Regions from separate parts of the Plantibacter auratus genome, predicted to be linked through region 1. Evidence: predicted binding sites of a transcription regulator. Region 1 holds the regulator's gene; the other holds the start of a gene.

The links. Region 1 encodes LexA, which represses DNA repair genes until DNA is damaged. Its sites were predicted from a motif close to TCGAACANNTGTTCGA; they were not measured.
Region 2: a site for LexA is predicted at 10,199-10,214, ahead of ACQ3HE_RS02120 (tyramine oxidase subunit B). Genes of this name have one in related genera too.

What each region holds. Positions count from the first base shown of each region.
Region 1 is NZ_JBOBFV010000003.1:23,685-39,501, reverse strand. Features, by position in the region: gene ACQ3HE_RS13150 (methylenetetrahydrofolate reductase) at 87-1,085, shown strand; gene metE (5-methyltetrahydropteroyltriglutamate--homocysteine S-methyltransferase) at 1,082-3,409, shown strand; gene lexA (transcriptional repressor LexA) at 3,494-4,192, opposite strand; gene ACQ3HE_RS13135 (LysM peptidoglycan-binding domain-containing protein) at 4,464-4,856, shown strand; gene ACQ3HE_RS13130 (amino acid permease) at 4,946-6,406, shown strand; gene ACQ3HE_RS13125 (histidinol-phosphate transaminase) at 6,438-7,517, shown strand; gene sufU (Fe-S cluster assembly sulfur transfer protein SufU) at 7,552-7,989, opposite strand; gene ACQ3HE_RS13115 (SufS family cysteine desulfurase) at 7,986-9,293, opposite strand; gene hisB (imidazoleglycerol-phosphate dehydratase HisB) at 9,404-10,012, shown strand; gene hisH (imidazole glycerol phosphate synthase subunit HisH) at 10,009-10,644, shown strand; gene priA (bifunctional 1-(5-phosphoribosyl)-5-((5-phosphoribosylamino)methylideneamino)imidazole-4-carboxamide isomerase/phosphoribosylanthranilate isomerase PriA) at 10,730-11,476, shown strand; gene ACQ3HE_RS13095 (SseB family protein) at 11,460-12,287, shown strand; gene ACQ3HE_RS13090 (DUF1844 domain-containing protein) at 12,315-12,686, opposite strand; gene infC (translation initiation factor IF-3) at 12,917-13,582, shown strand; gene rpmI (50S ribosomal protein L35) at 13,598-13,792, shown strand; gene rplT (50S ribosomal protein L20) at 13,820-14,206, shown strand; gene ACQ3HE_RS13070 (TrmH family RNA methyltransferase) at 14,309-15,109, shown strand; gene ACQ3HE_RS13065 (amino acid ABC transporter ATP-binding protein) at 15,331-15,817, shown strand, end outside.
Region 2 is NZ_JBOBFV010000001.1:452,127-467,943, reverse strand. Features, by position in the region: gene ACQ3HE_RS02175 (glycosyltransferase family 2 protein) at 1-314, shown strand, start outside; gene ACQ3HE_RS02170 (SDR family oxidoreductase) at 449-1,348, shown strand; gene ACQ3HE_RS02165 (alpha/beta fold hydrolase) at 1,345-2,745, shown strand; gene ACQ3HE_RS02160 (GMC family oxidoreductase) at 2,742-4,289, shown strand; gene ACQ3HE_RS02155 (hypothetical protein) at 4,330-4,764, opposite strand; gene ACQ3HE_RS02150 (alpha/beta fold hydrolase) at 4,852-5,646, shown strand; gene ACQ3HE_RS02145 (SDR family NAD(P)-dependent oxidoreductase) at 5,727-6,662, opposite strand; gene ACQ3HE_RS02140 (TetR/AcrR family transcriptional regulator) at 6,749-7,291, shown strand; gene ACQ3HE_RS02135 (hypothetical protein) at 7,405-8,103, shown strand; gene ACQ3HE_RS02130 (GNAT family N-acetyltransferase) at 8,170-9,114, opposite strand; gene ACQ3HE_RS02125 (LysR family transcriptional regulator) at 9,219-10,124, opposite strand; gene ACQ3HE_RS02120 (tyramine oxidase subunit B) at 10,274-11,428, shown strand; gene ACQ3HE_RS02115 (ammonium transporter) at 11,522-12,781, shown strand; gene ACQ3HE_RS02110 (FAD-dependent oxidoreductase) at 12,778-13,932, shown strand; gene ACQ3HE_RS02105 (allantoate amidohydrolase) at 13,929-15,161, shown strand; gene ACQ3HE_RS02100 (HAD family hydrolase) at 15,224-15,817, shown strand, end outside.

The DNA of each region.
Region 1 (15,817 bases):
CGGCACCCGCCCACGACACACCAGCGGAACCGCTGCGTGCTGCGTGGTCGCCGGCTCTCGTTCCGCTGCCACCGAGACGAGACCTCATGATCACGACGGAGCCCGCCTGTCCTGGGCGCACCCCCTTCTCGTTCGAGCTGTACCCGCCCAAGACGCTCGACGGCGGCGTCGCGCTCGCACGGACGGTCGAGCACCTGGCCGCCGCCGGCCCGGAGTTCATCTCGGTCACCTTCGGCGCCGGTGGTTCCTCGCGAACGGCGAGCCTGGACGTGCTGCGGAGCATCCGGACGTCGACCTCGGTGGACCCGATGGCCCATCTCACCTGCGTCGGTTCGACGCACGCGCGGGCCAGCCGACTCATCAAGGACTTCCTCGATGCCGGGGTGCACAGTTTCCTCGCGCTCCGCGGCGACCCGCCTGCCGGAGCCGTCGAGGGCGACGCCTTCCTCGGAGATCTGGGGAGTGCTGCAGAACTCGTGCAGCTCATCGGCCGGGTCAGTGCCGAGCACGAGCCCTACGCCGAGGGGTCGCTGGGCGGCCTCCCGGGCGCGGTGCAGCTCGGGCGACGCCATCGGCCGCGGATCGCGGTCGCCGCGTTCCCCAACGGACACCCGCGCTCGCGGTCGACGACGCAGGACCTCGACACCCTGTTGGCCAAGCAGGCGGCGGGGGCGACGCTCGCCATCACCCAGCTCTTCTTCCACGCCGACGACTACCTCGCCTTCGCCGAACGCGCGAGACGTCACGGCGTCACCATGCCCATCCTGCCGGGCGTGATGCCCATCACGAGTCCGGCGCGGTTGCGTCGAGTGCTCGAGCTCAGCGGCGAGGCGCTCCCGAGCGACCTGGCGATCGCGCTCGAGGTCGAGCCGGACGAAGCGGGACGGATCGACATCGGCACCGACTACTCCGCGAGGCTCATCCGCGACGTCGTCGCGGGCGGCGCGCCGGGCGTCCACCTCTACGCCTTCAACCAGCATCGGACGGTGCTCGACGTGTTGCACCGTGCCGGCATCCCCGTGCAAGGCGGCCGACCGGTCCGTCATCCCATCCCCGATCCACTCACCAGCAAGGACGCACGATGAACCCCACCTCCGCATTCCCCGTCGGCACCATCCTCGGCTACCCGCGCATCGGGCCGAACCGGGAGTTGAAGCGCGCCGTCGAGTCCTTCTGGGCCGGCCGGATCGACGCCGAGGCGCTCGAGCGGACGGCCTCCGAGCTGCGCGCCGCCACGCGTGCCCGCCTCGCGGGGCTCGGCCTCGACCCGACGAACGCCGCGATCCCCGAGAGCTTCTCGTTCTACGACCAGGTCCTGGACGCCGCGCTCACCGTCGGCGCCGTCCCGGAGCGCTTCTCGTCGCTCGTCGGGGCCGACGGTCGGGTCGACCTCGCCGGGGCGTTCACGATCGCTCGTGGCGCCGGCGACCTCGCCCCGCTCGAGATGACGAAGTGGTTCGACTCGAACTACCACTACCTCGTCCCGGAGATCGGCGAGTCGACGCCGTTCGCGCTCTCCGACGACCGAGTGGTCGAGCAGTTCCGCGAGGGCCTCGCCGAGGGGTACGTGACGCGGCCGGTCATCGTGGGCCCCGTGACGTTCCTGCTGCTGTCCAAGGCGGCCGAGGGGGCCTCAGCGGGATTCGCCCCGATCGATCGACTGGAGGCGTTGCTGCCCGTCTACGCGGAACTCCTCCAGCGCCTCGCCGCTGCCGGCGCGCCCTGGGTGCAGCTCGACGAACCCGCACTCGTTTCGGAGACGTTCGACGTGCCGAGGTCGACGGTCCTCGCGGCGCTCGAACGATCGACGGCCGTCCTGTCCGCCGTCTCCGACCGTCCGTCGATCTTCGTCGCGGCTCCCTACGGCGCCTTGGGCGACGCCCTCCCGGTGCTGGCCGACTCGGGGGTCGAGGCTGTCGGTGTCGACCTCGTCCGAGGAGGCCTGCCGGACTCGTCTCCCGGACTCGCCACGAAGACCGTCGTCGCGGGAGTGATCGACGGCCACAACGTGTGGCGTGGCGACCTGGCGGCCGCGGCCGATCTCCTGGCCCGCGCGGGGGAGCGCTTCCCGCAGCTCGCGGTATCCACCTCGACGTCGCTCCTGCACGTCCCGCACGACGTGTCGGTGGAGACGAAGCTCGACCAGCGTCTCCGGAGCTGGCTCGCCTTCGCCGACCAGAAGGTGGATCAGATCGCGGTCCTCGCACGCGGTCTCACCCAAGGGCGCGCGGCCATCGCGGCCGAGCTCACCGCAGCGTCGTCCGCGCTCGACGATCGGCTCGCCGCGCCCGGGGTCGTCGATGCCGCCATCCGCGCACGGACGGCAGCGCTCGCACCAGCGGACTTCACCCGAGACGACTACCAGGAGCGCGCCACGGCGCAGGAGCAGGCGCTCGGCCTGCCGTTCCTCCCGACGACGACGATCGGTTCCTTCCCGCAGACCGGCGACATCCGTCGCGCCCGCGCGCAGCGGGTCGCCGGAACGCTCGACGAGGAGGCCTACGTCGAGACGATGCGCGCGGAGATCGGGCGCGTCGTGGCGCTGCAGGAGGACCTCGGGATCGACGTCGTCGTCCACGGTGAGCCCGAGCGCAACGACATGGTCCAGTACTTCGCCGAGCACCTCGACGGGTTCGCCGTGACGGAGCACGGGTGGGTGCAGTCCTATGGTTCGCGATGCACCCGTCCGTCGATCCTGTGGGGTGACGTCTCGCGGCCGGCGCCGATCACGGTCGAGTGGTCGTCCTACACGCAGTCGTTGACCACCAAGCCGGTGAAGGGCATGCTCACGGGCCCGGTGACGATCCTCGCGTGGTCGTTCGTGCGCGACGACCAACCGCTCGCCGAGACGGCGAACCAGGTCGCCCTCGCCCTCCGCGACGAGATCGCCGACCTGGAGCGGGCCGGCATCCGCATCATCCAGGTCGACGAACCCGCACTCCGCGAACTGCTCCCGCTCCGGCGGGCCGACCAGGGGCGGTACCTCGACTGGTCGGTGGGCTCCTTCCGGCTGGCGACCGCGGGCGTGCGGGCCGAGACGCAGATCCACACCCACCTCTGCTACTCCGAGTTCGGCGTGGTGATCGACGCGATCCGACGCTTGGACGCCGACGTGACGAGCATCGAGGCGGCACGGTCTCGGATGGAGGTCGTGTCCGACATCCGGGCGAGTGGTTTCGACCACGGCATCGGCCCGGGCGTGTACGACATCCACTCGCCTCGGGTGCCGAGCGTCGCGGAGGTGACCGCGCTGCTCGAGATCGCGCTGGAGGGGATCCCGCAGCGCCAGGTCTGGGTGAACCCGGACTGCGGACTCAAGACGCGAGGGTACGAGGAGACGGTCGCCTCCCTCGCCAACATCGTCGAGGCGACGCGTGCGGTCCGCGCACGGGTCGGTGCGACCGGCTGACGTCGAGGGGCCTGCACGGACGAGGGCCGGGACGATCCACGGATCGTCGCGGCCCTCGTCGGTGTCGCGGAATGGTCCGGTCGGTCAGACCGTCCGGAGCACGGCGACGACCTTGCCGAGGACTTCGGCGTGGTCGCCGAGGATCGGTTCGAAGGCCGAGTTCCGGGGGAGCAGCCAGGTGTGACCGTCGCGCTGGCGGAACACCTTCACGGTCGCCTCCTCGTCGAGCATCGCCGCGACGATCTCGCCGTTCTCAGCGGTCTTCTGCTCGCGGATGACGACCCAGTCGCCGTCGCAGATCGCGGCGTCGACCATCGAGTCGCCGACGACCTTCAGCATGAACAGACTGCCCTTGCCGACCAGCTGGCGGGGCAGGGGGAAGATCTCCTCGACCTGCTGCTCGGCCGTGATCGGGATGCCGGCGGCGATGCGACCGACGAGCGGGACCATGGCGGCGTCGCCGACCGGGGGAGCGGAGTCGGGATCGCTGCCCTCGACGGCGCTCGGCAGGTCGATGAGCACCTCGATGGCGCGGGGACGGTTGGGATCGCGTCGGAGGTATCCGCTGAGTTCGAGCTGCCCGAGTTGGTGGGTGACACTCGACAGTGAGGCGAGCCCGACGGCGTCACCGATCTCGCGCATGCTCGGCGGATATCCGCGCTGCGAGACCGAGCGCTGGATGACGTCGAGGATCGCAAGCTGCTTGTCGCTCAGGCTCTTCCGTCGCCGGGTGCCGCCGATCTGGCGCTCCCGGGCTCCGTCGCCCGCCGTGTTCGCTGCCATCTTCGCTCCTGCCCTGATCGGCTGTCGGTGACCGATGTCGGTGGGTGGTGGTGTACTGCTTCCAACACTCGAAACTGTATCCGCACCAGCTCGTCCAGACAAACATCTGTTCGAGCGTGTCGCCGATCCCGCGCGTCGCAGGTACGAAGACAGGGTTGAGTATTCGAACAATCGAAGATATATTCGGAACACAGGTTCGTATCCGGCACTCCTGGTCGAGTGTCGGGTACGAGTCCTCATCACACGATGAGCACACTCTTGGAGGGTTGACATGAGCGCAGCACTGATCGGGTCCCACCGGGCGCTTCCCGCACGGACGGCGCAGGTACCGACGTCAGACGCACCGTCCACACGCCGACTCCGCCTGACGAAGCGCGGTCGCGTCGTCTTCACCACGCTCGCCGCCATCCCGCTGGTCATCGGTGTCGCGGTCGTCGGACTCTCCGCAGGCGGTGCCGCGGCCAACACGGCGGCGGCGGGAGCCACGTTCACGTACATCACGGTCGACCCGGGCGAGTCGCTCTGGCAGCTGGCCGAGTCCATCGCACCCGACGCCGACCCGCGCGACGTCATCGCCGAGATCATGAACCTCAACCAGCTCAGCACCGCCGGTGTCGAGCCCGGGCAGCGCCTGGCGATCCCGCAGCGGTACGCGGCCGAGTAGGCCGACAATCGGCGGGTCACTCCGCACTGGTTCTCAGCTATCGTCGATGGCGCGGTGCAACGACGCCCGCAGCATCGTCGGAGGCAAGCATGAGTACAGACGATCGGAGCCGCTCGCTGCTCCGGAAGAAGCCGATCGCGGAGATCGAGGATGAGACCTCCGGTTCGAAGCTGTTCAAGAGCCTCGGGCTCTGGCAACTCACGGCCATCGGGGTCGGCGGCATCATCGGGGTGGGGATCTTCTCACTTGCCGGACTCGTCGCTCATGGGAGCGAGACCTCGCCCGCTGTGGGGCCGGCCGTCCTCTTCTCGTTCCTGATCGCGGGCCTCGCCTCCGCGGCCGCAGCCTTGTCGTACGCGGAGTTCGCCGGCATGATCCCGAGAGCCGGGTCCGCCTACACCTACGGGTATGTGGCGCTCGGCGAGATCATCGGCTGGTTCATCGGCTGGGACCTGTTGCTCGAGTACATCGCGATCGTCGCGGTGGTCGCGATCGGGATCTCCGGCTACTTCGACGCCTTCCTGTCCGGCATCGGGATCCACATGCCGGCCTGGATGACCTCGACCGCCGACGAGGGGAAGGGCGGCCTCGTCAATCTCCCCGCCATCTTCGTCTGTCTCCTCGTGACCTTCATCCTGAGCCGCGGGACGAAGGCCTTCGGTCGATTCGAGCTCGTCGCGGTCGGGATCAAGGTCCTGCTCATCCTGTTCATCATCGGCCTCGGTGTCTTCTACATCGACGGCGAGAACTACGACCCGTTCCTCCCCAGCGGGTTCGGGCCGGTGTTCGCCGGTGCCGCGACGGTCTTCTTCGCGGTCTTCGGATACGACGCGATGAGTACGGCGGCCGAGGAGGCGAAGGACGGCAAGAAGCACATGCCGAAGGCGATCATCCTCTCCCTCATCATCGCCATGCTCCTGTACGTCGCGGCCACCCTCGTGCTGACCGGCATGCAGAACTACACCGACATCGACCCCACCGCCGGGTTCGCATCGGCGTTCCAGAGCGTCGGCCTGCCCGTGGTGGCGACGATCATCTCCGTGTTCGCCGTCCTGTCGATCCTCACCGTGATGCTGACGTTCCTGTTGGGCGTCACCCGCGTCTGGTTCTCGATGAGTCGCGACGGTCTCCTTCCGCGGTGGTTCTCGCGCACGGATCGGCGAGGTGTGCCGCAGCGGGTGACCTGGATCGCCGGCGGCGCGGCAGCCGTCTTCGCCGGGGTGTTCCCGATCAAGCAGGTCGCCGACCTCACGAACATCGGCATCCTGGCCGCCTTCATCGTGGTCTGCGTGTCGGTGATCGTGTTCCGGTACACGAAGCCGGACGAACCCCGCTCCTTCCGGTTGCCGTTGATGCCGTTCGTCCCGGCGTTCGGCGTCCTGGCGTCCGGCTTCCTGATCCTGCAGTTGCACTGGGAGACCTGGCTGCGGTTCGGGGTCTGGCTCGTGGTCGGTCTCATCGTGTACTTCGCCTACGGGCGACGCCACTCGCTGTTGAACCCGGCGAGCCCCCGGCACGAGGTCCTTCGTCGGGAGCATCAGGCGGAGTGAGTGCGCCGGTCGGAGTGGCTAGCATTGTGGAGTGACCGCTCTCGACGACCTCCCCATCCGCGACGACCTCCGAGGACAGCGCCCGTACGGCGCTCCCCAGGCCCTGGTGCCGGTGGCGCTCAACGTGAACGAGAACACGCACCCGATCCCCGAGGCGGTCGCGCACGACATCGTCGCCTCGCTCGCCTCCGCGGTCCTCACGGTGAACCGGTACCCCGATCGCGAGTTCACGGAACTCCGGGAGGCGCTGGCGGGATACCTGGGTCACGGGGTGGTCCCGGAGCAGATCTGGGCGGGGAACGGGTCGAACGAGGTGCTCCAGCACATCCTGCAGGCCTTCGGTGGTCCCGGGCGATCGCTCCTCGGGTTCACGCCGACGTACTCGATGTATCCGCTCCTGGCCGCCGGTGTCGGCACCAGGTGGATCCCTGCGACGCGTGACGCCGAGTTCGAGCTCTCGCCCGAGACCGCCGCGCGTCAGGTGGCCGAGGCGGATCCCGACCTCGTGTTCCTCTGCTCGCCCAACAACCCCACCGGAACACCGTTGTCGCTCGAGACCGTCACCGCGGTGTACGAGGCGTCGCGGGGCATGGTGATCGTCGACGAAGCGTATGCGGAGTTCGCTCCCGACGACGAGGCGAGCGCGCTCACGCTGTTGGAGGGGCGTCCGCGCTTGATTGTCTCCAGGACGATGAGCAAGGCCTTCGCCTTCGCCGGGGTCCGTCTCGGGTATCTTGCGGCCGACCCCGCGGTCGTCGACGCGCTGAGACTCGTCCGGCTCCCGTACCACCTGAGCGCCCTGACGCAGGCGGCCGCGACCGCCGCGCTCCGGCACGCCGACGAGATGCTGGCGATGGTCGACGACATCCGGACGCAGCGCGATCGCCTCGTCGTCGAGCTCGGGCGTCTCGGCTACGACCCGAAGCGGAGCGGATCCAACTTCGTCCTGTTCGGCGGCGTCGCCGATCCGCACGCGGCGTTCGAGTCGCTCTTGGCGCTGGGGATCCTCATCCGTGACGTGGGTATCCCGAACCACCTGCGCGTGACCGCGGGCACCGAAGCGGAGACGACCGCGTTCCTCGAGGCCCTCGCGGCGATCAGCCCCGCCTGACCAGCCCTCAGCCGGGCGGGGGTGGGGCGCCTGCTCACGGCAGGCGGGAGATGGCCTCCTCGGCGGCGACCCAGGGGAGCATGGCGCACTTCACGCGGGCGATGTAGCGCGAGACACCACTGAACGCCGCGGCGTCTCCGAACCGTTCTTCGTCGAACTCGAGCGTGCCCCGCGAGCGGATGACCGTCCGGAACTCGTCGACCAGGGCCTGGAGCTCGGCCGGTGTGAGGCCTGCCGCGAGGTCGCTCAGGCAGGAGCTCGACGCCTGCGAGATCGAGCAGCCGTGCCCCTCCCAGGCGATCGGTGCGAGACGACCGTCGGGCCCGGGATGGAGCTGCAGGGTGACCTCGTCGCCGCAGGTGGGGTTGAGCTGGTGCGACTCGGCGGCGGGCGCGTCCCGCAACCCGAAGCCGTGGCGCTGGCGGGCGTGGTCGAGGATGAGCTCCTGGTAGAGGCTCTCCAGGCCGCTCATCGGGACACCCCGAAGAACGGACCGACCAGGGTGGCCGCGTGGAGGAAGGCGTCGATCTCGGCCTCCGTCGTGTAGAGGTAGCTGCTGGCGCGGGTGGACGCGGTGAGTCCCAACCGGCGGTGGAGTGGTTGCGCGCAATGGTGACCGACGCGGACCGCGATGCCCCGGTCGTCGAAGAACTGACCCACGTCGTGGGCGTGCACACCGGCGAGGTCGAAGCTCGCCAGCCCGGCGCGAGGCGTCCCGGGTGGCGGCCCGATGAGCGTGACGCCGGGGATGGCAGCGAGTCCGGCCGCGAGACGCTGTCCGTAGGCCGCCTCGGTGGCGTGGACACGGTCCATGCCGACCGCTTGCAGGAACCGGACGGCGCTCGCGAGGGCGATCGCCTGCGACACCGGCTGGGTCCCGGCCTCGAACCGTTGCGGAGCGGGCAGGAAGTCGGCGCCGTCGAGTGTGACGGTCGTGATCATCGACCCGCCGGTGAGGAAGGGGGGAAGGGCGTCGAGCAGCCGGCGGCGACCCCACAGGGCCCCGATGCCGTTCGGACCGAGCATCTTGTGGCCGGAGAACACGAGGAAGTCGACGCCGAGGGACGCGACGTCGACGGGCAGGTGCGGCACGGACTGGCAGGCGTCGAGCACGGTCAGCGCGCCGACGCGTTCGGCGAGGGCGACGAGCTCGGAGACCGGCGCGATCGCCCCGGTGACGTTGGACACGTGCGCGAAGGCGATGATGCGCGTGCGTTCGCCGATGATGTCGTCCACGGCGTCCAAGCGCAGCACGCCGTGGTCGTCGACTGGGAGGTGACGGAGGGTCGCACCGGTACGTGCGGCGAGTTGCTGCCAGGGGATGAGGTTCGCGTGGTGTTCGAGTTCCGTCACGACGATCTCGTCGCCTGGACCGAGTCGGAACCGCTCGGCGGCAGCACCACCGAGGCCGGCGCTCGCATTCCCGATGGCCCCGGCGATGAGGTTGAGGGCTGCGGTCGCGCCGGAGGTCCAGACGAGTTCCCGCTCGTCGGCACCGATGAACGCGGCGACCCTGGCGCGAGCGCCCTCGAAGAGCTCCGTCGCCTCGGCGGCCAGGAGGTGGGCGCCACGGTGGACGGCGGCGTTCTGGTGCGTCGCGTAGTCACGCTCCGCGTCGATGACCTCGATCGGGCGTTGCGAAGTGGCTCCGGAGTCCAGATAGACGAGCGGGTGTCCGTTCATCTCCCGGGCGAGGATCGGGAACCGTTCACGGAGAGCGGCGATCTCCGTCGCGTCGAGTGGGACGGCCGGGGCGATGCTGGGTGTGGAAGTCATGACCTCTCAACGATAGGCGTCGGCACGGCCTGGTGCAGCCGCATGACGCGACGATGCCCACCCGTTGACACGCGGCGTGCAGCGGCGGTGCGCTCGATACACTGGATCCCATGACCACCCAGCAGCGCACGGCCCGGATCCAGCGCGCGACGAGCGAGTCCAGCATCGAGCTGGAGTTGAACCTCGACGGCACCGGCACGAGCAGCATCGAGACCTCCGTCCCGTTCTACAACCACCTGCTCACGGCCTTCGCGAAGCACTCGCTGACCGACCTGACCGTCCGTGCGACGGGCGATGTCGACATCGACGTCCACCACACGGTCGAGGACGTCGGTATCGTCCTGGGCCAGGCGATCCGTCAGGCGCTCGGCGACAAGGCCGGCATCTCGCGATACGGGGACGCGCTGGTCCCGCTCGACGAGGCCCTCGTGCAGGCCGTGGTCGACATCTCCGGTCGTCCGTACCTCGTGCACGGCGGGGAACCGGCCGGATTCGAGTTCCACCTCATCGGCGGGCACTTCACGGGTTCGATGGTGCGTCACGTCTTCGAGGCGGTCACCTTCAACGCGGGCCTCACCGTGCACGTGAACGTCCTCGGCGGTCGCGATCCGCACCACATCGCCGAAGCGGAGTTCAAGGCGTTCGCGCGGGCCTTCCGGCAGGCGAAGGCGTTCGACCCCCTGGTCCAGGGCATCCCGTCGACGAAGGGCGCGCTGTGAGCGCACGCCCGTCGGTGGTCGTCCTCGACTACGGCTCCGGCAACGTGCACTCCGCGGTCAAGGCCCTCGAGCTCGCCGGCGCCGACGTCGTGCTGACGGGTGATCGCCAGGCCGCCCAGGCCGCCGACGGTCTCGTGGTGCCAGGGGTCGGCGCCTTCGATGCGGTGATCGGCGCCCTCCGTTCTTCCCACGGCGACGAGGTCATCGACCGTCGTCTCGCGGGAGGCCGTCCCGTCCTCGGCATCTGCGTGGGGATGCAGGTCATGTTCGAGCGCGGCTTGGAGCGTGGTTCCGAGGCCGACGGCCTGGGGGAGTGGCCCGGAGCGGTCACAGAACTCCAGGCGCCCGTCCTGCCGCACATGGGCTGGAACACGGTGTCGCCGGACGCAGGGTCCGTGCTCTTCGACGGCCTCGCCGACGAACGCTTCTACTTCGTCCACTCCTATGCCGCACAGCAGTGGACCCTCGAGGTCATGCCGCCGTTCCCAGAGCCGCGCCTCACCTGGGCGACCCACGGGGTGCCGTTCCTCGCGGCCGTCGAGAACGGTCCGCTGTCGGCGACGCAGTTCCACCCGGAGAAGTCGGGCGACGCCGGTATCCGTCTGCTGTCCAACTGGCTCGGCACCCTGTAGCCGACTAGGATCAGGTGCTTGTGCCACGAGGCATGCTGTGCGCCGGGAACCGAGGGGCTCGCAGCTCCCGAAGAGACGGTGGATCATGAACGAGTTCAACACGACGGCCGGACTGACGCTGCTCCCCGCGATCGACATCGTGGACGGGAAGGCCGTCCGGTTGACGCGCGGCGAGGCCGGTTCGGAGACGAACTACGGTGAGCCCGTGGACGCGGCCCTGGACTGGGCCCGTCAGGGGGCGGAGTGGATCCACCTCGTCGATCTCGACGCCGCGTTCGGCCGTGGCGACAACCGGTCGATCATCCGCAAGGTCATCTCGAAGGCGCGCGGCGTCAACATCGAGCTGTCGGGCGGCATCCGCGACGACGCCTCCCTCGAGCAGGCGCTCGAGACGGGCGTCGCACGCGTCAACCTCGGGACCGCGGCGCTCGAGAACCCCGAGTGGGCCGCGAGTGTCATCGCCCAGTACGGCGAGGCGATCGCGGTCGGCCTCGACGTCCGTGGCACGACGCTCGCCGCTCGCGGCTGGACGCAGGACGCCGGCGACCTGTGGACGGTCCTCGACCGTCTCGAGGAGGCGGGCTGCGCACGCTACGTCGTGACGGACGTCACGAAGGACGGCACGATGCAGGGGCCGAACATCGAACTGCTCCGACAGGTGCTCGAGCGCACGGAGCGGCCGGTGGTGGCCTCCGGCGGCATCTCGAGCCTCGACGACCTGGTCGCGCTGCGCGAGCTGGTCCCCCTGGGGCTCGAGGGCGCCATCATCGGGAAGGCGCTCTACAACGGCGCGTTCACCCTGGCCGAGGCGCTGGATGTCTCGGGCCGCTGACGAATCCTCCGCGCCCGACTGGCACGGTCCGTCGGGCGGGCATGCCCACCGTGCGATGGGTGGTGCCGATTCGGCCGGCCAGCCCTGGGCCGGTCGGAGCTTCCAGCCGAACGCGAGTTCCGGTGACGACGGCAGTGCGCCCGAGCGGCTGATCGAGTCCCTCCGACGCTTCCGGGCCGGCGAGGTCGGCGAGGCCGAGGTCGTCGACGCCTTCCGGGACTCCCGCCTGCTCATCCCGCTCGTGGCCCACCTCGGTGAGGCCGGCGAGAACGAGCACGGCCAGTTGGTCGACAAGTCGCAGGAGCTGTCCATCGTGACGGTGACCGGTCCGGACGGCCGCACCGTGCTCCCGGTGTTCAGCTCGGTGCAGGCGATGTCCGCGTGGAACCGGACGGCGAGGCCGATCCCGGCCGACGGCGTCCGGGTCGCACTGGCGGCCGCGAGCGAGCAGACGGACGTCGTGGTCCTCGATCCGACGTCGAGCACCGAGTTCGCCGTACGCCGCCCCGCGCTGTGGGCGATCGCGCAGTCGCAGCCGTGGACGCCCAGCTTCGCGGACCCGCTGGTGCGCGACGCGTTCGAGCGGTCGATCGAGCAGGAGCTCGCGGTCGTGAGTGTGCGCCTGCGAGCCGGAGATCCTGAGGCGAAGCTCGCCGGATCCGAGCTCGTGGTCGAGCTCGGCCTGCTGCAGGGACTGACCCAGCAGGAGCTCGACGCAGTGCTCGCGCGGCTGGCTCAGCGCTGGGCCGCGGACGAGGTCATCGCGACGCGCGTCGACTCGCTCGCGGTGTCGCTCCGCCCCGCCGACTGATCGGCGAGGCGGAGCGCCGCGCTGCGATCAGGTGACCGGGCCGGTCCACTTCTCGCCGGGACCCTTGCCGATGGGATCCTGGATGGTGGACGCCTCCCGGAAAGCGAGCTGCAGGGATCGCAGGCCGTCGCGCAACGACCGGGCGTGCATGTCGCTGATCTCCGGGGCACCTGCGGTGATGAGACCGGCGAGGGCGTTGATGAGCTTGCGGGCTTCGTCGAGGTCCGTCTGGGCGTCGGGGGCGTCCGCGAGGCCGCACTTGACCGCTGCGGCGCTCATGAGGTGCACGGCGGCGGTGGTGATGACCTCGACGGCGGGGACGTCGGCGATGTCCCGGGTGGCCTGATCGGCCCCTCCCGACTCGTCGTCGTGGTCGTACGGGCTGGTGGTGTTGTTCACGTGGATCCTCTGTTAGACTCGTGCGGTGCTCCGAGACATGTCTCGGTACGAAAGAGGAGATTCTCCCACCCGCGCTTGACCGCTTCACAAGGTTACCGGGTTGTCACGCTCCGCCTGTCGCTTCACCGCTTCGGGTCGTCGGGCGTGGTGCCTTCCGACAGGTGTTCTGAACACCGGCGGAGGGTACGGGTGTGTGGTGAACCGATTTCGTCGCGTCGCAGGTATCGGACCTGGTCGCGTGGCATCCCACCCAGTCAGAGGAGCTCCGCATCAGCGATCCCCGTACCAATGACCGTATCCGCGTCCCGGAGGTCCGACTCGTCGGTCCCGGCGGAGAACAGGTCGGCGTCGTCAAAATCGAGGTCGCCCTTCGCCTCGCGCAGGAAGCGGATCTCGACCTCGTCGAGGTCGCACCCAACTCCAAGCCGCCCGTCGCGAAGATCATGGACTACGGCAAGTTCAAGTACGAGGCTGCGCAGAAGGCCAAAGAGGCCCGGCGCAACCAGGCGAACACGATCCTCAAAGAGGTCCGGTTCCGCCTCAAGATCGATCAGCACGACTACGAGACCAAGCGCAAGCGCGCCGAGGGCTTCCTCAAGGCCGGTGACAAGGTGAAAGCCATGATCCAGTTCCGCGGCCGCGAGCAGTCCCGCCCAGAGCAGGGCGTCCGCCTGCTCCAGAAGTTCGCCGAGGACGTGTCCGAGTGGGGCACCGTCGAGTCCACCCCCATGGTCGACGGTCGCAACATGGTGATGGTCGTCGGTCCACTCAAGAACAAGTCCGAGGCGAAAGCCGAAGCCAACGCACAACGTGCGGCATCCAAGGCACGTCCGGCTGACGCCGACGAAGCCGACGAGGCTGCTCCGGTGGAGTCATCCACCGACGAGAACCGATAAGAAACGAGGAATCCCATGCCGAAGCAGAAGACCCACTCCGGGGCCAAGAAGCGATTCAAGGTCACCGGCAGCGGCAAGCTGATGAAGCAGCAGGCCGGTATGCGACACAACCTGGAGAGCAAGTCCAGCCGTCGCACCCGTCGCCTGAACCAGGACCAGGTGCTGGCGCCCGCCGACGCCAAGGTCATGAAGAAGCTGCTCGGTCGCTAGACCGTTTACCCGTAAGGAACTAGGAACATGGCAAGAGTCAAAAGGGCGGTCAACGCTCACAAGAAGCGTCGCGTCATCCTCGAGCGCGCCGCCGGTTACCGCGGTCAGCGTTCGCGTCTGTACCGCAAGGCCAAGGAGCAGGTCACTCACTCCCTCGTCTACTCGTACCGCGACCGTCGTGCGCGCAAGGGTGACTTCCGTCGCCTCTGGATCCAGCGCATCAACGCGGCATCGCGTGCCAACGGCATGACGTACAACCGCTTCATCCAGGGTCTCGGCCTCGCCGGGATCGAGGTCGACCGCCGTATCCTCGCGGACCTCGCGGTGCACGAGCCCGCCACCTTCGCGGCCCTCGTCGCGTCGGCCAAGGCCGCGCTGCCCGCCGACACCTCGGCGCCCAAGGTCTCCGCGTAGTCGGAAGCCCTGCGTCCGCCCGGACGACGTGTTCGAACGGCCCGATCCCACCAGGGATCGGGCCGTTTCGTCTGTCCGGAGCGCGACCCATAGGATGGGTGCGTGCTTGACAATCCGCGGTCACCGCGTGTCCGATCCGTCGCCAAACTCGCCAAGCGTCCGGCGAGACAGGAGACCGGCCTGTTCCTCCTCGAAGGACCACAGGCGGTCTCGGAGGCCCTGCAGTTCCGGCCCGACCTGATCCTCGAGCTGTACGCGACGCCGACCGCCCTCGAGCGCTACACCGAGATCGGGGGCGCGGCTACCGATGCAGGACTCGAGATCGAGTTCGTCACCGAGCAGGTCCTCGAGTCGATGGCCGACACCGTCACCCCGCAGGGGTTCATCGCGGTCGCGCAGCAGTTCCCGACCTCGATCAAGGACATCTTCGCCGGAGAGCCGCAGCTCGTCGTCATCCTGGAGGAGGTCCGCGATCCGGGCAACCTCGGGACGATCATCCGAGCCGCCGACGCCGCCGGCGCGGACGCCGTCGTCCTGAGCGGACGGACCGTCGACCTCTACAACCCGAAGGTCGTGCGCTCCACGACCGGCTCGCTCTTCCACCTGCCCGTCGCAGTCGGTGTCGAGCTGCCCGCCGTGCTGGAACGGGCCCGTGCAGCGGGACTGCAGACGCTCGCGGCCGACATCAAGGGCGAGGACCTCCTCGTGGCCCGGTCGGCAGGTGTGCTCGCGCGGCCGACGGCATGGGTGTTCGGCAACGAGGCCAGGGGACTCACCGACGAGCACCTCGAGCTCGTCGACCGTGCGGTTACGGTACCGATCTACGGCCGTGCCGAGAGCATGAACCTGGCCACGGCGGCATCGGTGTGCGTCTTCGAGAGCGCGTTCGCGCAGCACGCGTGAGCGCCTGAGGCGTCGACCGTCGAGGTTACGAAACGGTAACCGTAGCGCTTCCGTCATGCGCACGAAACACACGGTCACCTAGTTTGGGTTACATGGAGCCAACAGTGTCCCCGAACTCCGGCCCGACGGAACCCGATGCAGCAGCCTCGCATGGTGCCGCCGGCGCATACGAGACCACGAGCAACCCGATCCAGGCAGGGCGCGGCGAGCCCCTCGTCGTCATGGAGAACGTCGAGAAGCACTACGGCGAGTTCCACGCCCTGAAGGACATCAACCTCACCGTCAACAAGGGTGAGGTCGTCGTCGTGATCGGACCGTCCGGGTCCGGCAAGTCGACCCTCTGCCGGACGATCAACCGGCTCGAGACGATCAGCTCGGGGGAGATCCGGATCGACGGCAAGAAGCTGCCGGAGGAGGGCAAGCAGCTCGCCGAGCTGCGCGCCGACGTCGGCATGGTGTTCCAGTCGTTCAACCTGTTCGCGCACAAGACGATCCGCGAGAACGTCACCCTCGGCCCGATCAAGGTGCGCAAGCAGAAGAAGCGCGACGCCGACGATGCGGCGAAGGTGCTGCTCGAACGCGTCGGCATCGGCGTGCAGGCCGACAAGCTGCCGGCACAGTTGTCCGGCGGGCAGCAGCAGCGCGTGGCGATCGCCCGCGCCCTCGCGATGAAGCCGAAGGTCATGCTGTTCGACGAGCCGACCTCGG
Region 2 (15,817 bases), on a different contig from region 1:
AAGCAGCCGGAGTCGACGCCCGAGTGACGTGGGAGCTCGACCGTCCGATCGTCATCCTCGACCCGACGTGGATCGTCGATCTGGTCGACCGCCTCGGTACCGGAGACGTGGGCACCGTCGAGCTCGTCGACCCGGACGGCGCGTCGCTCGGCCGCGTGCGATCCCGGCGGGCCGCGCGGCGTGAGGAACGCTGGGGCAGTCCCGATGCCTTCGAGACGCAGCAGCTCGTCGCCGACGGCGTCCACCAGCTCCGGCCTGATCCCCGGGTGGCGGCCTGGGTCGGCGGCTGGGGCGGACCCTCATCGTTCTGTTGACCCGATCGGCGACGACGCGCTCCACGCATGGATCACGCGGCCCGAACGCCGGCCTCCGTCGGACGTCTGCACCACCGGACGCGCTGAGTGCAACCCCACCGGTTGCGGCCTGCGTCTCGTTTAGCGTGGTCGTCATGTCTCCGCGCGACCAGTACGACCTGACCAACCCCGTGACCCAGTACGACCGGGTCGAGCCCCCGCTGCAGCATCAGCCGGAGCCCGGCGTGCAGGCCAGGATGACCCCCGTTCCCGACCTCGGCGAAGCGAGCTACCGGGGCAGCGGACGCCTGAACGGTCGGAAGGCGCTCATCACGGGTGGCGACTCCGGGATCGGTGCGGCAACAGCGATCGCGTTCGCTCGCGAAGGCGCGGACGTCGTCATCGCTCACCTCCCGGGTGAGGAGGAGGACGCCGAGCACGTGCTGTCGCTCATCGCCGACGCAGGGCGCCGAGGCAAGGCGATCGTCGCCGACATCTCGCACGCCGACCAGTGCCGTCGGCTCGTCGCGGAGGCCGCGGACTTCCTCGGAGGCCTGGACGTCCTCGTCAACAACGCGGGCAAGCAGATCGCGGTCGACCGGGTGGAAGATCTCAGCGATGAGCAGTTCGAGGAGACTTTCCGGACGAACGTGTTCGCGAACTTCTGGATCACCAAGGCGGCGCTCGCGCACCTGGGCGAGGGCGCGAGCATCGTGAACACGGCGTCGCTCGAGGCGTACAAGCCGTCACCCGACCGGCTCGACTACGCGGCGACGAAGGCCGCGATCAACAACCTCTCGAAGGGGCTCGCGCTGCAGCTCGCCTCGCGCGGGATCCGCGTGAACGTGGTCGCTCCCGGCCCCGTGTGGACCGCATTGCAGGTCTCCGACGGCGTCTCCGACGAGCAGATGCAGTCCTTCGACGACGAGAACACGTACCAACGTGCCGGACAGCCGGCTGAGCTCGCGCCGGCGTACGTCTACCTCGCCTCGGCGGAGTCCGGCTACGTCTCCGGGGCCACGTTGAACGTCAACGGCGGCATGGTCACCCCGTGACCGCGGCTGTGTGCACGGTCTTCTTCCTCCCCGGGCTGGGCCTCGACGCCGCCGCGGTCGCGCCGGTGGCTCGCGAGCTAGACGCTCGGTTCCGGGTGATCGCCGTCGAGCTGCCCGGCCAGGGCGACACGGCCGACGCGCCGGACGGCTCGGTCGAGTCGCAGGTCGACGCTGCCCTCGCCGTGATCGCGGAGCAGGCCGACGGCGGACCCTGGATGCTGTGCGCCCACAGCATGGGCGGCAAGGTCGCCGCCGGGATCGCCGCCCGGGTCCGCGACGGCGACGTCCCCGTCTTCGGCCTCCTCGGTGTCGTGCTCCTCGCGCCGTCACCGCCCACGCCCGAGCCGATGCCGGACGCCAAGCGCCACCAGATGGTCACCTGGGTCGAGGACGGGCCCATCGCCGAGGCGGACGCACAGACCTTCGTCGACGACAACGTGGGTGCGCCCCTGCCGGCCGAGCTGCAGGCCGCCGCCGTGGCGTCCGTCCAGGCCATGTCGCCCGTCGCGTGGCGCCGCTGGCTGGAGCAGGGGAGCGTGCAGAACATCGCGTCCTCCGTCGGAACCCTCGACCTCCCGTGCACCGTGCTCGCCGGAGACCAGGACGATGCACTCGGAGCCGCGGTGCAACCGGAGCTGCTCTCGGACGTCTATCCCCGCGCTCGATTCGTGTCGCTCGCCGGAGCCGGACATCTGCTCTCCTCCGAACGTCCGGTCGAGGTGGCGCGCGCGATCGCCGAGCTGTGGGACGAGATCGTCGCACACAGTGCGATCGTCCCCGCGGAGTGGGGGCTCATCATCGCGTCCCCGCGGACCACGCCGCGGGTGCGGAGTGCGCTGGCACGACGCGCCTTGCCGGACGACCCCCGGTATCGGCCCCGCGCGCTGAGCATGGAACAGCTTGACCTGCTCCGCGCCGTCGCCGCTCGCCTGGTTCCGCAGCCGCCGGACGGACGGATCGATCTCGCCGCGCGGGTCGACGCCGACCTCGCAGCCGGCGGTGGCGACGGATGGCGGCCGGTCGGAGGACTCACCGACGACGAGGCCTACCGCGCCGGGTTGGATGACCTCAGAATCGCTTGGCCGGACTCGATCGAGGACCAGGATGCCTTGATCCGCGCCGTGATCGACGGCCAGGGCGTTCCAGGGGGCACCATCGACGGAGACGATCTCCGGCGCTGGTTCGAGGACCTGCGTGTCGACGTCACGCGGGAGTGGCTCATCCACCCCGCGTCGTTGGCCCGCGTCGGCTACGACGGGTTCGCGACCGGCGCTGAGGACGTCGACTTCGCCGGCTACCGCGAGTTGGGTGCCGACACCAGAGACGATTGGGAGCCCTCCGACCTCGGTGCCGCACCCGCCCACACGCCCGAACAGCAGCAGGAGGACGCAGCGTGAACCTGGACGCGATGAAGACCTATGACCACGATGACAGCGTCGACGTCGTGGTGGTCGGTACCGGCGCGGGTGGCGCACCACTGCTCGCGCGACTCGCTGAGGCGGGGCTGCGCGTCGTCGCGCTCGAGGCCGGGCCGAATCACGACCCCGCGGAGTCCACGCCGGACGAGGTCGACGCGACGACGATCAACTGGATGTCCAGCCGGTTCAGCGGCGGGGACGCTCCGACGGCGTTCGGTCCGAACAACAGCGGGTTCGGCGTCGGCGGTGGCACCGTCCACTGGGGCGCGTTCACGCCCCGTCCGGACGCCCGTGACCTGCGTCTGCGCAGCGAGACCGGCCTCGGCCGTGACTGGCCCGTCGATCATGCGGAGTTCACCCGCTACGTCGAAGAGGTCGAGGCGACCATCGGTGTCTCCGGGCCGACGCCGTATCCGTGGGACCCGGCGCGCACGTACCTGTACGCGCCGCCGAAGCGCAACGCCCCGGCGGACCTCATGGCGAAGGGCGCTGAGTCGCTCGGCATCCGGGCGACCGACGCACCCGCCGCGATCATCACCCGCGACCGCGATCAGCCGCACCACGGCCTGCGACGCGCCACGACGAACGTCGGCTCGATCCACCAGGGCGAGCGCCACGGTGCGAAGGCGACGACCGCCATCACCTACCTGCCGGCGGCGGTCGCGGCGGGAGCGGAGATCCGTCCGGACGCCGTCGTGCACACCATCGAGCGGGATGCCCGCGGTCGGGTGACGGGCGTCGTCTATCGCCAGGACGGCGTTGACAAGCGGCAGCGCTGCGAGGTGCTCGTGTTGGCCGGCGGCGGAGTGGAGACCCCTCGGCTCCTGCTGCACAACGACCTCGCGAACGCCAGCGGTCAGGTCGGCCGGAACTTCCTCGCCCATGGTGCGGTGCAGGTGTGGGGACGGTTCGACGAGCAGATCCGCGGCTACCGCGGCTACCCGTCGGCGCTCATCACCGAGGACTTCGTCCGCCCTGACGGTGCTGACTTCGCCGGAGGGTATCTGCTCCAGAGCCTCGGCGTGATGCCGTTCAACTATGCGACCACCCTCGTGCGCGGCGGCGGTCTCTGGGGCACTGAGCTCGTCGACGAGCTCGACGCGTCACGGTACAACGCCGGCATCGGGATGAACGCCGAGTGTCTGCCCGCCGACGGCAATCGGCTCGAGCTCTCGTCGGAGGAGGACGAGTGGGGTCTGCCGCGTGCGACCATCTCGTTCTCGCCCGGCGACAACGAGCGGGCCATCGACCGCCACGCTATCCGCACGATGACGGACATCCTCACGGCGGCCGGTGCGCGGAGTACCAGGGTGCTGGCGCGCACGGCACACACGCTCGGCACGTGCCGGATGAGCGACGATCCGAGTGACGGCGTGGTCGACGGGGATGGTCGATCGCATGACATCGACAACCTGTGGATCTGCGACAACTCCTCCTTCCCGAGCGCGCTCTCCGCGAACCCGGGCCTGGCGCAGATGGCGCTGTCGCTGCGCACGGCCGATCGGATGCTCGCGGCCTGGTGACGGCGGCGCCGCCGGCCGTCGAGCAAGGATGGGTCAGGAGTCAGCCGTTCGCCTTCACGACGACGATGGCTGAGCCGCTCGGTCTCACCTCCAGCACGGTGTAACCGGCAGCCCTCGCATCGGCGGCGCTCGGGAACGACAACCGGGCCTGATAGATCGGATCGGGGAACCCGTAGCGACGCAGCTTCTCGACGCGGACGTCCTCGGCGAGCGGAATGTGCATCGTGGTGCGCACCTGCTCCCGCAGCTCCTGCTGGCAGACCGAATCCACGCCTGCGTAGCCGCAGACGGACACGTCACCTTCGAGGAACGAGCTGTAGCTGCCTTGAAACGACCCCAGTAGCGCGACGACGAGGACGACGAAGCCGGCCATACAGCCGATGGCTACCCCGAGCGTTCCCAGCACCTGACGCACGGTCCGTGGTTTACGAGACCATCCGTCGTCTGATTCCGCGAGAAGATCGTCGATCGTCATGCGCCCACACCCCTCCGTTGCATGACGTAAGGCTAGCGGTGGCCGCTCCCGGCCTGGCTGCGCACGAACGCCTCCTAGGCTGGACTGATGGTCTCGACACGGAAGCAGCTGATCGTCGACGACGGGGTCACGATCTCGTACACCGTGTTCGAGGGTTCCGAGCCGGCGGCGGTCATCCTCCACGGACTCGCCGGAAGCAGTCGGGAATTCCTTCCAACGGCTCGAGCGCTCGCCGGACGATCGGTCGTCCTCATCGACCAGCGCGGCCACGGGGAGAGTACGAGGCGGCCGACGGACACCTCTCGGGCGACGTACGTCTCGGATGTCGCACGGGTGATCGAAGCCGAGACATCAGAACCGGTGATCGTCATCGGGCAGTCGATGGGCGCGCACACCGCGATGCTCCTGGCTGCCGACAGGCCAGACCTCGTTCGCGCGCTGGTCATGCTCGAAGGGGACCAGGGGAGCGGCACGGTGGAGGAACACCGAGCCATCGGCGACTTCTTCCGGTCGTGGGACGTCCCGTTCGCAAACCGATCGGAAGCGGCGGCGGAGCTCGGTGACGGGCCGCTCGAACGTGCCTGGGTCGAGGATCTGGAGGAGACAGTCGACGGTTTGGTCCCACGTTTCGACGCGGACGTCATGCAGACGACGATCGAGGCGGTCCGGGAGCCTCGCTGGCGCGAGTGGGAGAGCATCGAGGTGCCCACCCTCATGGTCTACGCAGACGGAGGAATGTTCACCGAGGAACAGAAGTCGGCATTCGTAGGCCGAGGCAGGCGCGTCCGGCGCGTCGATCTCAGCGGCGCATCGCACGATGCGCATCTCGATGCGCATGAGCAGTGGGTCGAGGCGCTCCGTACCTTCATCGATGCCCAATGAGATGACACGCACCGCATCAGGTCGGGCTCATCTCTCCGAACGTGCCGGCTCGACGAGGCGGGCACCGGGCTCGCCTCGCGTCAGGCTCCGACGTCGATGGGTACGCCAGCGAGCTCTTCGACCTGCCGCCAGAGGGACGACGCCGCGTCGCCCGCCGGCGTGGCAGTCCTGGCCGGCGGAACGATGGCGACGGGAGCGCCCCGAAGTCGGCCGACCGGCGAGAAGTACTCGCCGCCCCGGACTTCGGGATCCGTGAGCGCCCTGACCGCGGACCAAGCGGCGGTGTCCTTCCCTTGTGCCCAAGGCGTGTAGGGATTCCGCTGATATGGAGTCGTGTCGTCGCGGACGCCAGGTCGCTCCGGAGTCTTCGCGTCGACGCCGACACCGGGCCGGGTAACGATGGATGCGGCGGGCAGTCCGGCCGCTCGGAGCCTGCGGTCAAGCTCGAAGGCGAACACCTCCGTCGCGGTCTTGGCCTTGGTGTAGGCCACGACCCCGATCGCGGGCACCTGGCGGAGGTCGTCAACGCCGACACGCAGCAGTTGGACGAACCCGGTCGAGGTGTGGACGACTCGCGCCACCGTGCCATGACCCACGGCCGTGGCGACCAATGTCGGGAGCAACCTGGCCAGCAGTCGGGCATTGGCGGCCACATGGGTGCCGAGCAGGAGGGGCAATCCATCCGCAGTCAGCTCGCGTCGGTTCATGCTCATCGCACCGCCGTTGAGCAGGACGGCGTCGAGACGGGGAAGCAGGGCGAGTTCGGCAGCTGCCTCGTCGACGGCGGTGAGCGAGCCGAGCTCGAGTGCCACGTGGCGGACCCGGGCCTGCGGGACTCGGCTTCGAATGGAGGTGGCGGCCCGCCGCAGCTTGTCATGCGATCGGGAGGCGAGCACGACGTCCGCGCCAGCGGCAGCGAGCTGCTCTGCGGCGAAGTACCCAATTCCGGCGGTGGAACCGGTCACGACGATGGTTCGTCCGGTCTGGTCGGGCAAGCGGGTGGGGTCCCAGGTCATATTTTCCTCACTTCTTAAGCGGATGATCTATCCGTTTGGACCATAGCACAAGCGGATAGGCCATCCGTTTGGCGTACAGTGGTCCTATGGCCACTCTCCGTTCCGACGCAGCACGTAGCCGGGCGAACATCCTCGATGTCGCCCGGACCCACGACCGCGCGACGCTTCGACTCAACGACGTCGCCCGCGAGGCCGGGGTCGGGGTCGGAACCGTCTACCGGCACTTCCCGACGGTCCACGCACTCATCGAAGCGCTGTCAGCCGACGCGCTCGACGCGATGCTCGAGACCTCTCGGCGTGCCGCAGCCGAGCCGGATCCGGGCGATGGGCTGGCGCTCTACCTCGGTTCGGCACTCAGGCTGCAGCTCGAGGACGGCGGTCTGCAGACGGTGCTCCTCTCGCCGGAGGACGAGGCCGACTCCGTGCGGAACGTCAAACGCGAGATCTTCGAATCCTTCACGACCGTCCTCGAGGCGGCACGCGCCGCGGGTGCCGTCCGCGCCGATCTCACGGTCGATCGCCTGTCGCACCTCGTGTGCGGAATCGAGCACGCGGTGCGGCTCGGTACTCCCGAAGACCTGCCCCTCCTCCTGCAGGTGATGCTCGACGGGCTGAAGCCTCGACCGTGATCACCGGCTCAGCTTCGATGGACCCGACTTCGGCGAACTCGGCCGCGCCGTTCGGACGGTTCTGGGTGGCCCTGTCGCCTTCCCCCGGCACGCGGTCGGCGTAAGGTCGGCACATGCACCCCGAGCGAACCCGCCAGCCGGCCCTGCGGCGAGCACCATCGAGGCCGCCGGCCGCGTCATCCACGGCGGCAGCCTGGAACGCCTTCCTGCTCCGACCTGAGGCGAGAGCGTGGATCAGTGCCACCGAGCTTGGACAGCGACAGCCTGAGGTCGGCGACGTCGCTCTGGAGGTCCTGCTCCTGGAGTACCGTCGCCCGGCCCGCCTGGCGCTCGGGCTCGTCTCGTCCGTGGCACTCGTCGTGGCCGCCACCCTCTCCGTCGCGACCGTGACCGTCCTCGGTCCGTTCTGGGTGGGGGAGAGCGGGGCGCTCTTCGGCTTCGTGGTCCTCATCGGGCTCGCGGTCGCGTTGACGACCGTCGTCATCCTGCTCCGGCTGCAGGTCTCCGAGAACCGCATCATCCGCGCCATCTCCGTGTGGACCGACGTGACACCGCTGGCCACCGACCCGCTGAAGGGTCGGACCGGAGCGACGGACACCGTCGACCGTCGGGAAGCGGTGGCGTTGCGCGCCCTCTTCCTGACGGTCTCGGCGGTCGGGATCGCCTGCACGGTCGGTGAAGCCTTCTGGCTGTCCTCCGCCGAAGGCGGATCGTTCGTGCTGCCACTCGTCGTCGCTGCGGTCTTGCAGCTGATCATCTGGCTCGCGGTCTGCTTCGGGGTCGTCCGCGTGCTGCGGTCGTCGCGGGTCTGACACGCGCGGCGGTCGACCGTGTCGCAGTGCTCGGCTGACACGGTCGGAACCGAGCCCGGGGCGAACCTACTGCTCGTGCACGATCCGAACGCGCGTGACCGAGAAGCCGGCTCGTTCGAACGCGCCACGCATCGGCGTGTTCGCGGCATCCGTGGTGCCGACGATCCGGTCCTGTCCCGACCCGTGGTGCACGTGGACCATCTCCGCCAAGAGGTCGTGCACGTAACCGTGTCCGCGATGCTCGGGGAGCACGCCCAGGTAACTGATGCTCGCGTCGTACGCCGTCCTCGTCGGGATGATGAACCCGGCGGTCGTCCCGTCGAGGAGCTCAGCGACCCGCCACGCGTCCCGCTCGCCGGGGAGCGAGCGGTAGAACGCCAGGTCGTCGTCCGCGAGCGCCTCGAGTCCTTCGCGCGCGACCATGTCCTGCGTGTGCGCATCGAGCGTGCCGGTCGCGACCAGTGCGAACAGCTCGTGGAACGTGTCGTCCGGGGCGGCGACGAAACGGAGGCGCTGCGATCGTCCCGGCACGGGATCGGAGCTGGACCTCGCGAAACTGACCCGCTCGGTCGTGCGCGAGAACCCGCCCGCGCGTGCAGCCTCATGGCGCCACCGCACCGCGTCCACACTCGCAGCGTCATCTGCCCAGGCAGGGGAGACGTCGACGTTGAACTCCAGTGCGGGTCCCGCACCGAACGTGTCCAGCCCGGCACGGATGAGCGCGGCACCGACACGTTCGGGCTCCGCGACTTCGACCGTGCTGGTGAGGCAGTCGAGCGTGGCGGGCCGGTTGGCATCCGCCTTGCCCCACCAGAGTGCTCGAGCCACCGGGCGACCGTCCTGCTCGGCGATCCACGACCACTCCGGCCGATAGTTCCCACGTGCGAGTTCGGCGGTCAGCCGCTCCGGATCGACCCAGGCGACCGGTTCGTCGCAGCTCCACTCCTGGAGGAGGAGGACGTCGTCCGGGGTGGCTCGGCGGATGGTGAAGTCGTCGCGGGTGTCGGTCATCGGTTCCAGCTTGGACAGGCGCGACTCGTTTGTCCAGGCCGGGCAGGAACACCTGGGCTACGCCGCCGAGACGGGAGGCGGACGCGCGGTGTTCGAGTGGGCGTTCACCCGAGCTGCGCGGCCGCATCACGGAGACACGCGATGAACGCGTCGTGGACCGGGCTTTCGTCCGTCCGTTCCTGACGAGCGGCCAGCAGGCGTGTCGTCGGCGACCCGGCGAGCGGCACGACGACGATCGACGGCGGCACTAGCTGCCGCACCGACTCGGGCAGGATCGTCGTACCGACGCCGGCCGCGACGAACCCGAGGGCGGTCTCCTGATGGACGACCTCCTCGACCACCTGCTCCCGACTCGACGTGCCGAGGACCTCCGCGACGCGGTCCACGAACCCCGGCATGAGCGCCCGCGGGTAGGAGATCATCGGGACGTCCATGAGTTCCTCCGCGGTGACCTCTGGTCGCCCTGCCAACGGGTGACCGACCGGGAGGCACGCCACGAGACGCTCCTCGAAGACGACCTCGGTCGTGAGCGCGGGGGAGCTGTCGGATGGCTTCTGCGGGACCTCGTCACGGACGATCCCGACGTCGAGCGTGCCGTCGCGGAGCCGGTCGAACTGCTCTCCTGAGGTCAACGGCACCAGGCGCAGCGTCACCCCGGGGCGGCTCGCCCGGAACAGCTGCACGACGCCGGGGAGGACCGTGTAGTTGGCCGAACTCACGAACCCCGCGGTGAGCTCCCCGGCGAGACCGTCGACGAAGTCGCGCATCTCACCCCGAACCGTGTCGAGCTCCTCGACGATGTGTCGCGCCCGCGCCTGGAGATGTCGTCCAGCGGGGGTCAGCGCCACCCGCCTCGTCGAACGGTCGAACAACGCGGTGCCGACCTCCTGCTCGAGTCGTGCGACCTGGACGCTCAGCGGTGGCTGCGACATGTGCAGCCGTCGGGCGGCGCGACCGAAATGGAGCTCCTCGGCGACGGCGAGGAAGTAGCGCAGCTGGCGGAGCTCCATCCCATCGACGATACGACTCTCGTATTACCGCGCTGTTTCGTCCAGATTGCGAGCGGAACGCTCTCAATCGAGGTTCGAATCGGTATTTGACCAGGAGGATCGCGACCGTGTTCGCTGAGGACCACACACCCCGACCTGGAGGACCACCCGTGACCGCAGACGCTTCCCCGAACACCCGGATCGACATGCTCTACCTGAGCGAACCGGAAGTCATCGCCGCCGGCATGAAGGACATGGCCCACTGCATGGAGGTCATGGAGGAGGTGTTGGTGCTCGTCGCGAAGGGTGACTACCGGATGGCCGGCCCGACCGCCAACTCGCACGGAGCACCGATCGGGTTCCCCGCCACCTCACCGTTCCCCGGCATGCCGCTGGACGCCGCCGACCGTCGGTTCATGGCGATGCCCGCCTACCTCGGCGGGCGCTTCGACACCGCCGGTGTCAAGTGGTACGGGTCGAACGTCGACAACCGCGAGCGAGGCCTCCCGCGCTCCATCCACCTCATCGTGCTCAACGACAAGGACACCGGCGCGCCCTACGCGATCATGTCCGGCAACCTCGAGAGCGCCTACCGCACCGCTGCCGTGCCGGGAGCCGCCGCGAAGCTCCTGGCACCGGTGGACGCGAAGTCGCTCGGCATCATCGGGCCCGGCGCCATGAACAAGAGCGCCCTGCACGCCATGACCACCGCCCGCCCCTCGCTCGACACCATCCGCATCCACGGGCGCCGACGGTCGACGTCCGAGGCGTTCGCCGACTACGTCCGCGAGCACTACCCGCAGTTCACGACGATCGACATCGCCGAGACGGTCGAGGCCGCCGTGCGTGACTCGGACATCGTCTCCGAGGCCGTCACCGGGCTGGTCGGCTCGGAGAACTACCCGTTCATCGACGGTGACTGGATCAAGCCGGGCGCCTTCCTGAGCCTGCCCGCGAACCTGCGCATGGACAAGGAGTACACCCTCTCCGGGAAGGCGCGCCTCATCGCGGACGCGAAGAAGATCTACGAGGCGTGGGCCGAGGAGTACCCTGCGCCGTCGCACGAGACCGCGTTCGGGATGATCGGCCTCTACTGGCAGGACCTCATCGGGACCGGCGAGCTCGACGAGTCCCGCGTGGTCAACATCGGAGACGTCTTCGACGGGAACGCCGTCGGGCGCGAGTTCCCCGAGCAGCCGGTGCTCTTCAGCGTCGGAGGGATGGGCGTCGAGGACGTCGCGTGGGCGAAGACGATCTACGAGAACGCCGTCGAGCAGGGGATCGGCACGAAGCTCAACCTCTGGGAAGCCCCAGACCTGGCCTGAGCGCCGACCGGTACCGAGCACCGACACCTGTTCCACCCGAACCCGACGCCGTGGCCGCCCGGCCGCTGTGCACCTCGAACGATGGAGTGATTTGTGGACGCTGGAAACGTCGCCTGGATCCTGACGAGCTCGGCGCTCGTCGCCCTCATGATCCCGGCCCTGGCTCTGTTCTACGGCGGGATGGTCTCGTCCCGCCGCATCCTCAACATGATGATCATGTGCTTCGGCGGGGCCAGCCTCGTCGCGTTGCTCTGGGTGGCCTTCGGGTACTCGCTCGTCTTCGGTGACTCCGTCGGCGGGCTCGGACTCATCGGGAACCCGTTCGAGTTCGCGGGGCTCGACCAGGCACTCGTCGACCACCCCGATGCCGGCATCCCGCTCGCACTCTTCGCGGCGTTCCAACTGCTGTTCGCCGGGGTGACGACGGCGCTCGTCGCCGGTGCCGCCGCCGGTCGCATGAAGTACGGCGCGTGGTTGTTGTTCGCCGGGCTCTGGGCGACGCTCGTGTACTTCCCGGTCGCGCACTGGGTGTTCGCCTTCTCCAACGACACGGCGACCGGTGGATGGATCGCGAACACCCTCGGTGCCGTCGACTTCGCCGGCGGGACGGCCGTGCACATGAACGCCGGCGTCGCGGCGCTCGCACTGGCCCTGGTGCTCGGTAAGAGCAAGGACTGGGGTGGCAAGCTCCGTCCGCACAACCGCCCGCTCGTCCTCGTCGGCGCCGGGTTGCTCTGGATCGGTTGGTACGGCTTCAACGCCGGCTCGGCGCTCGCAGCCGGTACTGCGGCGAGCGTCGTGTTCCTCAACACCACCGTCGCCGCCTGTGCCGGGCTCATCGGCTGGTCCATCGTCGACCGGCTCCGCCACGGAGCGGTCACGAGCCTCGGCAGCGCATCAGGGATCATCGCCGCCCTCGTGGCGATCACCCCCGCCTGCGGTGCCGTCTCGCCCATCGGTGCCATCATCATCGGGGCCATCGCGGGCGTCGTCTGCTGCCTCGCCATCGAGTGGAAGTTCCGGCTCGGGTTCGACGACTCCCTCGACGTCGTCGGGGTCCACCTCGTCGGCGGCATCATCGGGACGCTCCTCATCGGGGTGTTCGCGACGGATGCGGCACCGAACGGGCGCTCCGGCCTGCTCTACGGCGGCGGATTCGAACTGCTCGGCGTGCAGACGATCGCGACCGTCGCGGTCCTCGCCTACTCGTTCATCGTCACCTGGGTGATCGCGAAGGTGATCCAGATGACCATCGGTCTGCGGATCCCCGAGGAGCACGAGGTCGCCGGGATCGACGAGCACGCCCACGCCGAGCGCGCCTATGAGGACGAAGACCTGGAAGCACACGCATGACGAGTGTCATCGTCATCGGAGCCGGGCTCGCAGGTGCTGCGGCGGCCTGGCGCCTCGCCCAGGCCGGGCACGACGTCACCGTCCTCGAGCGGAGTCGCCCGGCCAACGAGTGGGGATCGTCCCACGGATCGGCCCGGATCTTCCGCTACGCCTACCCGGAGGCGTCCTACACACGTCTCGTCCTCGCGGCGGCATCAGGGTGGGACGAGCTCGGCCTGGAACACGGGCGTCCACTGATCACGCAGACGGGGGCGCTCGACTTCGGGACGACCCGTCGGCCGGAGCACCTCGCGTCAATGCTGGCCGAGCACGGCATCGATCACGAGCTGCTGTCGCGAGACGAAGCCAGAGCCCGTTGGGACATCGGCTTCGACACGCCCACCCTGTGGCATCCGGGAGCCGGCGTGATCGACGCGGAACAGGCGGTGATGGCGATGCTCGAATCCGCCGTCCGCGCCGGGGCCACGGTCCTGAACGATCAGCCGGTCGAGCGGGTCGAATGGACTGCCACCGGGTACCGGGTGCTCGGGTATGGGGGGAGCGCGTTCGATGCGGAGCAGGTGGTGGTCGCAGCCGGGGGCTGGCTTCCGGACCTGCTCGGCGACCTCGCGCTGCCGGGCGGGTTCCTCGACGCGTTCCCGGCCCTTGAGGTCCGACAGGAGCAGGCATACCACTTCCCGTATCGGGACCGACTCGGCGTCGCTGCGGAAGACCCGGCGCGACCTGGATCCGTGTGGCCCACCTTCATCCACAAGTCCGAGCGGATGCAGGTCTACGGGCTCCCCGGTGGGCGCGACGCCGAGTGGCGTGGTCAGAAGGTCGCCGAGTACAACGGTGGCAGGCGCATCCCCTCGGCCGCCGGTCATGACGGCGTCGTCGACGACGCGAACCGCCGACGGGTCGTCGCCTACGTCCGCGAGTTCCTCCCGAGCCTCGTCCCGGAACCGTACGCCGAGACGACCTGCCTGTTCACGAACACCCCGACGGAGGACTTCGTCATCGACCGGGTCGACGGGATCACGGTCCTGGCGCCCTGCTCCGGCCACGGTGCCAAGTTCGCCCCGCTCATCGGCGAATACGCCCTCGCGCTGATCGAGGGCCGAGACGTTGTGCCAGCGATGTTCCGGCCGAGCCTGGCAGCGGTCCGGTGACCCGCGACACCGTGGTCTCGCTCCTAGACGAGATCGCGGGGATCGGTCGGGATCAGCGTCGGGGAGGCTACTCGAGGCCTGTCTATTCCGCGGCTGAACTCGAGCTGCGGGAGTGGTTCGTCGGTCAGGCCGAGCGCCGTGGCCTTGACGTGGACATCGACGGGAACGGGGTCATCCGTGCCTGGTGGCATGCGCCATCACGTTCGACGGCGGGTGCGGTGGTCACCGGGAGCCATCTCGACTCGGTGCCGGGCGGTGGCGCCTACGACGGACCTCTCGGGATCGCATCGGCGCTGGTCGCTATCGATCACCTGCGCTCGCGTGGCGTCGAGCCGACCAAGCCGATCGTCGTCGCCGTCTTCCCCGAGGAGGAAGGCTCGCGCTTCGGCGTCGCATGCCTCGGCTCGCGGCTCCTCACCGGTGCGATCAGTCCGGAGCGGGCGCTGGCCCTGCGCGACGTGGAGGGCGACACGTTCGCCGAGGTCCTCGCACGCAATGGTGTCGATCCGCGGGGTGTGGGGCCCGATCCGGCGGGGCTCGGAGCGATCGGCGCGTTCGTCGAGCTCCACGTCGAGCAGGGTCGGGCACTGGTCGACCTCGATCGCCCGGTCGCGATCGGCTCGAGCATCCTCGGGCATGGACGGTGGCGGGTGTCGATCCGCGGTGAGGGGAACCATGCGGGGACGACCCTCATGCAGGATCGACGGGACCCGCTCGTCGCGGCTGCGCGGATGATCACCGAGATCCGCACGATCGGACGGGCCACGCCGGACGCTCGGGCGACCGTCGGCCGGGTGCTTCCGTTGCCGGGAGGCACGAACGTGATCGCGTCGAGCGTGGACTTCTGGATCGACGTCCGTCATCCTGACGACGTCGTGACCGCCGCGATCGTGGCGGGGATCACCGAACGCTTGTCGCTCGTCGCAGCGGAGGAGGGATGCGAGGCCGCGATCACCGAGGAGTCGTTCAGCGCCACGACCGACTTCGACCCGTTCCTCCGCGGGCGCCTCGAAACGATGATGCCGGACGCGCCCGTGCTCGGTACCGGCGCGGGGCACGATGCCGGAGTGCTCGCGTCGCACGTGCCGACCGCGATGCTCTTCGTCCGGAACCCGACCGGCGTCTCCCATTCACCGGAGGAGTACGCCGAGGACGCCGATGCGGAGGCCGGTGCCGTGGCACTCGCGGATGTTCTGCAGGGACTGGCGGTCGGCGTCGGGACCACCTGAGCAGGAGCCACCGGCCTCGTCGGATCCGACCGCTGTCGGCCGATCGTGTGAGACTCGACCTCGTGCGCGAGAACGGATCCACGAGCATCGACGCGGTGTGCTGGGACTGGAATGGCACGCTCCTCGACGACGTCGAAGTGGCGCTCGCCGCGATGAACACTGTCCTCCGGCAGCGCGGTCTTGCCGAGATGTCCGACCAGGAGGCGTATCGGGCGGTGTTCGGCTTCCCCATCCGGGCCTTCTACGCCCGGCTCGGTGTCGATGCAGCCGACTTCCCGGAGGCGGCCGACGAATACCTCGCGCTGTTCGCGGCCGGTGTGGGATCGGCGTCGCTCCAACCGCAGGCCCGCGCGACCCTTGCGGCGATCGACGTGCTCGGCATCGAGCAGGTCCTCATCTCGGCGACCCCGGAGGCCACCCTCGAGCGTCAGCTGGCTCCCCACTCGCTGCATGGTCATTTCGCTCAGGTCCACGGCATCACCGATGTCTATGCGGCGTCGAAGGAGCATGTCGTGACCGCGTGGCTGGAGGACTCGGGCCATGATCCCCGGCGCGTGTTGATGGTCGGCGACACCAATCACGACGAGGAGATCGCCGAAGCACTCCACGTGCGGTTCCTGCGATTCGACGGTGGTCACCAGGACGCGCCCTCGCAT